DNA from 3 places in the Aquitalea sp. S1-19 genome. Region 1 is predicted to be linked to each of the others. Evidence: predicted binding sites of a transcription regulator. Region 1 holds the regulator's gene; each other region holds the start of a gene.
What was found. The regulator HrcA, encoded in region 1, represses chaperone genes, less so after heat shock. The targets are predictions, from matches to a motif close to ATTAGCACTCGNNNNNNNCGAGTGCTAAT.

Region 1 (3,276 bases):
GTACCAGGCACCGGACTTTTCGATAAAGCCGTGCTCCACGCCCATTTCGACGATCTCGCCTTCGCGGCTGATGCCTTCCCCGTACAGGATGTCAAAGTTGGCCTGGCGGAACGGTGGTGCCACCTTGTTCTTGACCACCTTGACGCGGGTTTCATTACCCAGCACTTCGTCGCCTTTTTTGATGGCGCCGATGCGGCGGATATCGAGACGGACCGAGGCGTAAAACTTGAGCGCGTTGCCGCCGGTGGTGGTTTCCGGGTTGCCGAACATCACACCGATCTTCATGCGGATCTGGTTGATGAAAATCACCAGCGTATTGGTGCGCTTGATATTGCCGGTCAGCTTCCTGAGCGCCTGGCTCATCAGTCGTGCCTGCAGGCCGACGTGGCTGTCGCCCATTTCGCCTTCGATTTCGGCCTTGGGTACCAGTGCTGCCACCGAGTCGATCACGATTACATCCAGACCGCCGGAGCGCACCAGCATGTCGCAGATTTCCAGCGCCTGTTCGCCGGTGTCAGGCTGCGAGATCAGCAGATCTTCAACCTTGACGCCCAGTTTTTGGGCATAGATAGGATCGAGAGCGTTTTCTGCATCGATATAGGCGCAGCTGCCGCCCATTTTTTGTGCTTCGGCGACGACCTGCAGGCACAGCGTCGTCTTGCCCGAGGATTCCGGGCCGTAGATTTCAACCACGCGGCCGCGCGGCAGGCCGCCCACGCCCAGCGCCAGATCGAGGCCGAGGGAACCGGTCGAAATGACTTGCAGGTTTTCGTTGATCTGGTTGTCGCTCATACGCATGATGGAGCCCTTGCCGAACTGCTTTTCAATCTGGGCAAGTGCTGCGGTCAGGGCTTTGCTTTTTTCTTCGGCGCGTTTGTTGTCGTTGGCCATGCTCTCTCCAAAACGGCGGTGGGTCATCAAGCGGACGATTATCGCATATTTGGCCGTGAGTCTTCAGTGCATTGGGGCGGCCGGTGTTTAATCTTATTGGGTCGCGGGTGCCCCGCTTGATTTTATCTGTCTTGCGCCCATTTATACTGCAACTAAATGCCGTGCCCGAGAGCCCCTATGCTGAATGAACGTGCCCAACGCCTGCTCAAGACTCTGGTTGAGCGCTATATCGCCGACGGCACGCCCGTGCCCTCGCGGACCTTGGGGCAGTTGTCCGGCCTGGAACTCTCCAGCGCGTCGATACGCCATGTGCTGTCCGATATGGAGGCGATGGGGCTGATTTCTTCGCCGCATACCTCGGCCGGCAGGGTGCCGACGGCGCGTGGCTATCGTGTTTTTGTCGACAGGCTACTGACGCTGGGGCCGCTGGAGTCGGCGCTGGTGCGCGAACTGGAGGACAATCTGCATCCGGATAGTCCGCAGCAGCTGGCTCAAGCCGCCTCAAGGCTATTATCTGATCTGACGCAATTTACCGGTGTGGTGGTGACGCCCAAGCGTGCGGATGTCGCGTTTCGCCAGATGGAGTTTTTGCGTCTGTCCGAGCGCCGGGTGTTGCTGATTCTGGTGACCATGGATGGCGACGTGCAAAACCATATCATCGCCAGCGAGCGCGATTACAGCCCGTCCGAGCTGACCGAAGCCGCCAATTTCATCAATATGCATTACGCCGGGCAGGCGCTGTCCAGCGTGACGGTGTGCGTCGAACATGAATTGCGTGAACTTCAGGGCGATATCAGTAGTCTGATGGCGCTTGCGATCAATCTTGGGCGGCAGGCCATGGTCGAGCAGACCGGTGCGGTGGTGATTGCCGGCGGTAATAATCTGTTGAATGTGCGGGACTTGTCCGAAGACCTGACCCGCTTGCGTGAATTGTTTTCGGTATTCGAGCGCAAGACCGAGCTGCTTAAACTGCTGAACCAGAGTCAGACGGCCCAGGGCGTGAGCCTGTATATCGGTGAGGAGTCGGGGGTGACCACGCTGGGCGAATGCACGGTGGTCAGTGCTCCTTACAAGATCAATGATCAGGTGGTTGGCGCGCTCGGTGTGATAGGCCCGACCCGGATGAATTACGAACATATCATTCCGATTGTCGATATCACTTCGCGTCTGGTGTCCAGTGCACTCTCCTATAAACATTAAGCCAGGCAGTGGCTTTGCCTGGTGCGAATGCGGATACTTCCGATGAAAAAATGGCTTTTCTTCCCGCTGGCTGCGTGCTCGCTGCTGGCGCATGCCGATGCGGCCTTGCTGGCGCGCCCCGATGTCCAGCGTTATATCGACGAGCAGGTGGCAACGGGTGAGTTTGCCCGCCCCGATCTGGAGGCGCTGTTTGCCAATGTCGAACTCAAGCCTTCTATTATTACCGCGCTGGATAAACCTTCCACTTCGCGTCCGTGGTACCAGTTCCACCCCAATTTCCTTACCGGCAAGATGGTCGATGGTGGTGTGGCATTCTGGACGCAGCATGCCGAGCTGCTGAACAAGGTAGAGGCACGTTATGGCGTGCCGCCGGAAATGGTGGTGGCCATTTTGGGTATAGAAACCCGCTACGGCGGCAATACCGGCAGCTTTCGCGTGGCGGATGCTCTGACGACTATCGGTTTTGACTATCCGCGCCGTGCCGCCTATTTTCGCGGCGAGCTGACTGAGTTTCTCAAGCTGGCCAAGGAAGAGGGCAAGAATCCGCTGCTGCTTAAGGGCAGCTACGCCGGTGCCATGGGCTGGCCGCAGTTCATGCCTTCGAGCTACCGCAAGTGGGCGGTCGATTTCGATGGTGATGGCAAGCGTGATATCTGGAGCAGTCCGGCCGATGTAACGGGCAGCATAGGCAATTACTTCAAGCTGCACGGCTGGCAAAAAGGCGACGATGTGGTGATTCCGGCCGATGTGGTGCCGGGGCCGCAGATCGACAAGCTGGTGTCGGACAAATTCAATCTGCACTACACCGTGGGCGAATTGAAGAAAATGGGCGTGATCCCGCGCGCCGAAGTCGCCGACAATGTGCCGGCGGTGCTGTTCCCGCTGGAAGTCGCTCCGGGCGAGGTGCAGTACTGGCTGGGTCTGGGTAACTTCTACACCATTACCCGCTACAACCGCAGCACGCTTTATGCCAAGGTGGCGCAGGAGCTGGCCGAGCAAATACGCGAGGCCTATCTGGCGCAGCAGGCGGTGGAGGTACCCGGGGCTAAGTCTTGAAGCGGATGCACTGGGCGCTTGGCGTGTTTTCGCCTGCGCTCTTCTGCTAGAATCGCTCCCCATGAGCTATCAAGTCCTCGCCCGCAAGTGGCGTCCCAAGCGGTTTGCCGATCTGGTCGGCCAGGAGCA
Region 2 (3,276 bases), on a different contig from region 1:
GCGACAACCAGCCCCAGCGATATTCGATGCCGGCCTTGAAACCCTTGCTGCGCTCGCTGGCAAAGGTTTCACTGGCGCGGTGGTCATCCTGATAGTCTCGGGCATCATACTCGGCGACCAGTGCCCAGTTGGCGTAGTCGCGCGGGGTCCAGCGCAGTCCGGCGAAAGCGCCGTCAATACGGCCATCACCGTAGCCGATACTGGTTTCCAGTATGTCGAAGCGCTTGCTCAGGGCGAGGTAGTTGCTGCGAAACAGGCCGGTGCCGAACAGGTCGGTACGTCCGAGTGCAATGGCTGGGCTGAATTCGCCTTCGGGCCAGAGTTGCAGTTTGGCATCGAACACCTTGTCCTTGTAGTCGCCATAGGTGTTATGCCCGGCATGACCTTCTTCAAAACCGCTGATGCCGGCGATACTGACGTAACGCCCGGTCATCTGCAGTGCCGGGAATAGCGTCACCGAGGTCCATAGCGTGCTGTAAGGCTTGTCCTGGCTGTAGCCTATGCTCCATGTGCCATCCTGCCCTGTATAGGCGCTGGGCATATTGATATAGCCATCTTGCCCACCCATATTGGGCGCAGCCATGGCCAGACTGGAAAACAGGAGGGTGGCGCTGCTAAAAACGTAATTTTTGGACACGGAGCACTTCGAATTTCGGGCATGCAAAAGGCTGGGTCGCATTTATTGCGCCCAGCCTGACTTAAATGCTGCGACGGTTTAGTGGTGGCTGGTCGACGAGTTGTTGTCGGATGCCGCAACGGCAACGGCAGCAACAGTAGCGCCAACAGCAACCAGAGCGGTGGTGCTCAGGCCGGCAACTGCTGCGGTGCTGGCAACAGCCGTAGTTGCGGCTGTGGTAGTAGCTGCGGCAGCCGTTGTACCTGCTGCGGTCGTGCCCGCAGTTGTTCCAGCTGCCGCAGCAGGTGCAGCTGGTGCCGCCAGGGCGGAAACGGAGAACAGGCTAGCCACCAGGGCCAAGGTCAGGGTCTTTTTCATATGAGTATACCTATCAAAAAATGGGGGAGCTGCGTGGCAGCCGTTGCAGAATAATTCATTTAGAATTTTTTTGCTCAAGACGCTAAACGGAAAGTCCTGAATTGCAATTCAGCTTTGGCTGTCAAGCGAGTAGCTGCAAGGCAGACCAGTGTATACATCCGTCTATGCATTAAGTTATATATTATTCTAAATCATTGGGCTGATTAGAGGTATCCGTATTTATACTGAGAAACATTTTTTAGGGCATGGCACTACGCAATATCAATGATTTGAGAGTACGTCTTGCTCTTTGCCGGCAATCTGATCTTGCTAAATCTTATCCTGCCCCCTTGAAAACCTTCCACCCCGTCCTTACCATTAGCACTCGTAGGCGCCGAGTGCTAATGCCGGTGTCTCTAGGTACTGCTTTACATGGTTTCAAACCCACTTCCGCCACTGCAAATTTCAGGAGTGAACAATGGCAATCCGCCCTCTGCATGATCGTGTTGTTATCAAGCGTCTCGAAGCCGAAGAAAAAACGGCATCCGGTATTGTTCTGGCCAGTTCCGCTGTTGAAAAACCGGACATGGGCGAAGTGCTCGCCGTCGGTAACGGCAAGATTCTGGACAACGGCGAGCGTCGTGGTCTGGAGCTGAAAGTTGGCGACAAGGTATTGTTCGGCAAGTATGCCGGACAGACCGTGAAGCTGGATGGCGAAGAAGTCATCGTGATGCGCGAAGAAGACGTGATGGGTATTGTCGAGTAAGACGCTTCGCGCCCCGACCCCGTTACGTAAACCTGTATTCAAGAATTCTGGAGATTGAGAATGGCTGCTAAAGACGTACGCTTCGGCGACTCCGCCCGCGCAAAAATGGTTGTTGGTGTCAATGTGCTGGCCGACGCCGTTAAAGTCACGCTGGGCCCTAAAGGCCGCAATGTAGTACTGGATCGCTCCTTCGGCGCTCCGACCATCACCAAGGACGGTGTATCGGTAGCCAAGGAAATCGAACTGAAAGACAAGTTCGAAAACATGGGCGCGCAGATGGTGAAAGAAGTCGCTTCCAAGACTTCCGATGTAGCCGGTGACGGCACCACCACCGCGACCGTACTGGCACAGGCGATTGTCAAGGAAGGCATGAAGTTTGTGACCGCCGGCATGAACCCTATGGACCTGAAACGCGGCATCGACAAGGCGGTGATTGCTCTGGTGAATGAAATCGCCAACATCTCCAAGCCTTGCGCTACCACCAAGGAAATCGCCCAGGTTGGTTCGATCTCCGCCAACTCCGACAGCGACATCGGCGAAATCATCGCCAATGCGATGGAAAAAGTAGGCAAGGAAGGCGTGATCACCGTTGAAGACGGCAAGAGCCTGAACAACGAGCTGGACGTGGTTGAAGGCATGCAGTTTGACCGCGGCTACCTGTCCCCGTACTTCATCAACACCCCGGAAAAGCAGGCTGCGATTCTGGAAATGCCGTACGTGCTGCTGTTCGACAAAAAAATCTCCAACATCCGCGATCTGCTGCCGGTGCTGGAGCAGGTGGCCAAGTCGGGCCGTCCGCTGTTGATCATCGCTGAAGACGTAGAAGGCGAAGCACTGGCTACGCTGGTGGTGAACACCATTCGCGGCATCCTGAAAGTGGTTGCAGTGAAGGCACCAGGTTTTGGCGACCGTCGCAAGGCCATGCTGCAGGACATCGCCGTACTGACCGGCGGTACCGTGATTGCCGAAGAAATCGGCCTGACGCTGGAAAAAACCACACTGGAAATGCTGGGCCAGGCCAAGCGTATCGAAGTGGGCAAGGAAAACACCATCATCATCGACGGTGTGGGCGAAGCGGCCGTGATCCAGGCGCGTGTAGGCGAAGTGCGCAAGCAGATCGAAGAAGCCTCCTCCGACTACGATCGCGAGAAGCTGCAGGAACGCGTGGCCAAGCTGGCCGGCGGTGTGGCCGTGATCAAGGTTGGCGCTGCGACCGAAGTGGAAATGAAAGAGAAGAAGGCCCGTGTTGAAGACGCGCTGCACGCGACCCGTGCCGCCGTTGAAGAAGGCGTGGTGCCAGGTGGTGGCGTTGCGCTGCTGCGTGCCCGTTCTTCGCTGGATAATGTCGTTGCCAGCAACGCTGATCAGGAAGCCGGCGTGAAGATCGTTCTGAAGGCCATCGAAGCGCCGCTGCGCCAGATCGTCGAGAACGCAGGCGACGAGCCATCGGTTGTGGTAAGCAAGGTGCTGGAAGGCAAGGGTAACTTCGGTTACAACGCCGCTTCCGGTGAATACGGCGACATGATCGAAATGGGCG
Region 3 (3,276 bases), on a different contig from region 1:
GGAGGTGCTGGCCGGGCAGCCGGATCAGGCACGCCGGACCTTGCAGCAGGCACTGGCCTCCTTCCCGACCTATGCGCCGCAGTTTATGGCGACGCTCGCCGGTAGCGAGCCGGCGTGGCAGGGCTTGTATCAGGAGGCGAGCGCGGCACGCGGACGCTTGCCGGAACGTTATCGTTAAAAAGCGTGTGCAGACAAATTCGCCCGCGCTGCGGGCTCCTATGCGATTGAGTGCGATCGCGGGAGCCCGCGTCGCGGGCGATATTTATGCTGCAGCCTGTACTCAGGCGACCAGCGCGGTTTTCATTTTTTGCAGTGCCTTGACTTCGATCTGGCGGATGCGTTCGGCGGAGACGCCGAATTCGGCGGCCAGTTCGTGCAAGGTGGCACCGCTGTCGTCGGCCAGCCAGCGCGCTTCGACGATACGGCGGCTGCGTGCGTCCAGTGTCGCCAGCGCTTCGCTCAGGCCTTCGCTTTGCAGGCGGTCGACGGCTTTTTTCTCGATCTGACGCACCGGTTCGTGTTCGCTGTCGGCCAGCCAGTCGATGGGCGCGTAGCTGTCATCGTCGCCATCATCGGCCAGAAGCGCGACATCCTGCCCGGTCATGCGGGTTTCCATTTCCAGCACTTCTTCCGGTTTGACGCCCAGGTCATCGGCGATCTCGCGCGCCTCGACATCGGACAACGCCGACATGCTTTTCTTCATGCTTCTGAGGTTGAAGAACAGTTTGCGCTGCGGTTTGGTGGTGGCAATGCGCACCAGACGCCAGTTGCGCAGGATGAATTCGTGCATTTCGGCCTTGATCCAGTGCACGGCAAACGAGAACAGCCGCACGCCGCGTGCGGGTTCAAAGCGTTTGACGGCTTTCATCAGGCCGATATTGCCTTCCTGTATCAGGTCGGCTTGCTGCAGGCCGTAGCCGGCATAGCCGCGGGCGATGGACACCACTACGCGCATATGCGACATCACCAGCGTGCGCGCGGCTTCCAGATCATTTTGTTCGTGATAGCGCGTGGCCAGCTTGACCTCTTCTTCCTGCGACAACATGGGCAGACGGTTCACCGCCTGAATATATTGCTCCAGACTGCCGGTGCTGGAAGGAACGGGTAAAGCGAGGGATGCGGTCATAGTCGTACACTACCTCCTGTCTTGAACTCGGATGTTAGCACTCACTGTTAGGGAGTGCCAGAACACAACAGTTCCCCGATGACGGAAAATTTCAATGGCAAGCATAGCGAGTGGCAATGAAGGCAGGCTTAAGCGGGGCGGCAGGACGCCGCCCCGGCCGGTTTAATGCGCTTGTGCCTGGCGCAAGTGATGGTCGGTGGCCAGACGTGCGCCGCTGATGGACAGGAAAGCCGCGATCAGCAGCAGCAGGCCCAGTTCGCCGGCATTCAGGCTGCGCAGCGCCAGTTGTTCGTTATAAAGCTGGGCCAGTTCAGCCAGCACCGGGTTGGCAACATGGATCAGATAGCTGGCCATACCCCAGGCCAGCAGTGCCGACAACAGACCCTGCCATAGCGCGTGATAAAGGAAGGGGCGGCGGATAAAGCTGTCGCTGGCGCCGATCAGCTTGGAGATATTGATCTCGTCGCGCCGCGCCAGTATCTGCATGCGTATGGTGTTGTGGGTGACCAGCACCAGCGCCACGGCAAAAGCAATGCCGAGAAACAGTGTCAGCTGCTCGCCCAGCTTGAGTAGCTGGCTCAGGCGTTGTGCCCATGCGGCATCAAACTGGACGTTTTCCACCATGGGCAGGCCGGACAACTCTTTTTGCAGCAGATCCAGATCCTGGGTTTGCAGCGAAGCCGGCTTGACCACGAAGGCGTCGGGTAGCGGGTTGCCATCCAGGCCCTCGCTCATGCCGGCGATGCCGTTGCGTGCTTCCAGCGCTTCCAGCGCGTGGTCCTTGTCTATAAACGCGAAGCCGCTCACCTTGGGATGGTTTTTCAGCGTGCTTTCAACGGCGGCAAGATCGGCCGGCTCGCTATTCATTTCCATGAAGATCGTCAGCTCGGGGGTGACGTTCAGCTTGCCGCTCCAGTCTTCTATGCTCTGTACCGCCAGGTAGAGGCTAAGCGGCAAGGCCAGCGCCAGCGACAGCATCAAAAGATTGAGCAGGCTGGCCAGTGGCTGGCGCAGGATGTGCATCAGCGCGCGGGTGGCACTTTGCCAGTGCAAGGTCAGATAGTGTTTCATGAGGCAAATTGCCCCTCCCGCAGGCGGATAATGCGACGGCCGTAGTCTTCCATCAGGGTTTCGTCGTGCGCCGAAATCAGCACAGTGACGCCAACCTGATGGAAGGATTTGAACAGCTCCATGATATCGAGCGCGTAGGCGCGGTCGAGGTTGGCCGAGGGTTCGTCAGCCAGCAGGATGCTGGGGCGGTGCACCACGGCGCGCGCGATGCACAGGCGCTGCTGTTCGCCACCGGACAGGCCGATAGGCATGCTCTTTTCCTTGTTTAGCAGGCCAACCTTGTCCAGCGCTGCGCGTACGCGCCGGGCCGCATCGCGCCGGTCAAAGCCGATAATGTCCAGCGGCAGCATTACATTGTCGAATACCGAGCGGTCGTACAGCAGCTTGTGGTCCTGAAAAACGATACCGATATGCTGGCGCACATAGGGCAGCTGGCTGGCGCGCAACTGGCTGAGGTTCTGCCGGTTGACGATGACGTTGCCCGAGGTGGCGCGCTCGATGCCGGAAACCAGCTTGAGCAAGGTGGACTTGCCGGCGCCGGAGTGGCCGGCGAGAAACACCATCTCGCCGTTTTCTATGGAAAAGCTCAGGTTTTTCAGGGCGTCGAAGCCGCCCGGATAGCGCTTGCTCACCTGATCGAACTGGATCATGTGATGTTCCCCTTGTCGCAAAAAACAGGCGCGCTTCTATTCAGAGCGCGCCTGCGGTGTGATGTATCAGTCGAACAGCGCGTCTACATAATCGCGCGCCTTGAATGGCCGCAAGTCGTCGATGCCCTCGCCCACACCAATAAAGCGCAGCGGAATCGGGCGTTGCGAGGCAATGGCGGCAATCACGCCGCCCTTGGCCGTGCCGTCCAGCTTGGTCAGGATCAGGCCGGTGAGCGCGAGCGCATCATCAAATGCCATCACCTGCGATACGGCGTTCTGGCCGATGTTGGCATCCAGCACCAGAATGGTTTCGTGCGGCGCGTCGGGCAGGGCTTTGCTGATCACTCGCTTTACCTTCTTGATTTCTTCCATCAGGTGCAGCTGGGTCGGCAAGCGGCCGGCGGTATCGGCCAGCACCACATCAATGCC

Region 2: groES (co-chaperone GroES) is a predicted target of HrcA. The motif match lies at 1,351-1,379, and genes of this name have one in related genera.
Region 3: rpoH (RNA polymerase sigma factor RpoH) is a predicted target of HrcA. The motif match lies at 1,160-1,188, and genes of this name have one in related genera.

What each region holds. Positions count from the first base shown of each region.
Region 1 covers NZ_RJTZ01000138.1:3,313-6,588, reverse strand. Annotated here, with positions in the region: gene recA (recombinase RecA) at 1-891, opposite strand, end outside; gene hrcA (heat-inducible transcriptional repressor HrcA) at 1,069-2,091, shown strand; gene mltB (lytic murein transglycosylase B) at 2,134-3,147, shown strand; gene dnaX (DNA polymerase III subunit gamma/tau) at 3,209-3,276, shown strand, end outside.
Region 2 covers NZ_RJTZ01000028.1:27,980-31,255, reverse strand. Annotated here, with positions in the region: gene EGI20_RS06410 (YjbH domain-containing protein) at 1-637, opposite strand, end outside; gene EGI20_RS06405 (hypothetical protein) at 716-994, opposite strand; gene groES (co-chaperone GroES) at 1,452-1,739, shown strand; gene groL (chaperonin GroEL) at 1,800-3,276, shown strand, end outside.
Region 3 covers NZ_RJTZ01000088.1:3,106-6,381, reverse strand. Annotated here, with positions in the region: gene EGI20_RS13050 (PglL family O-oligosaccharyltransferase) at 1-178, shown strand, start outside; gene rpoH (RNA polymerase sigma factor RpoH) at 281-1,126, opposite strand; gene ftsX (permease-like cell division protein FtsX) at 1,289-2,197, opposite strand; gene ftsE (cell division ATP-binding protein FtsE) at 2,194-2,847, opposite strand; gene ftsY (signal recognition particle-docking protein FtsY) at 2,914-3,276, opposite strand, start outside.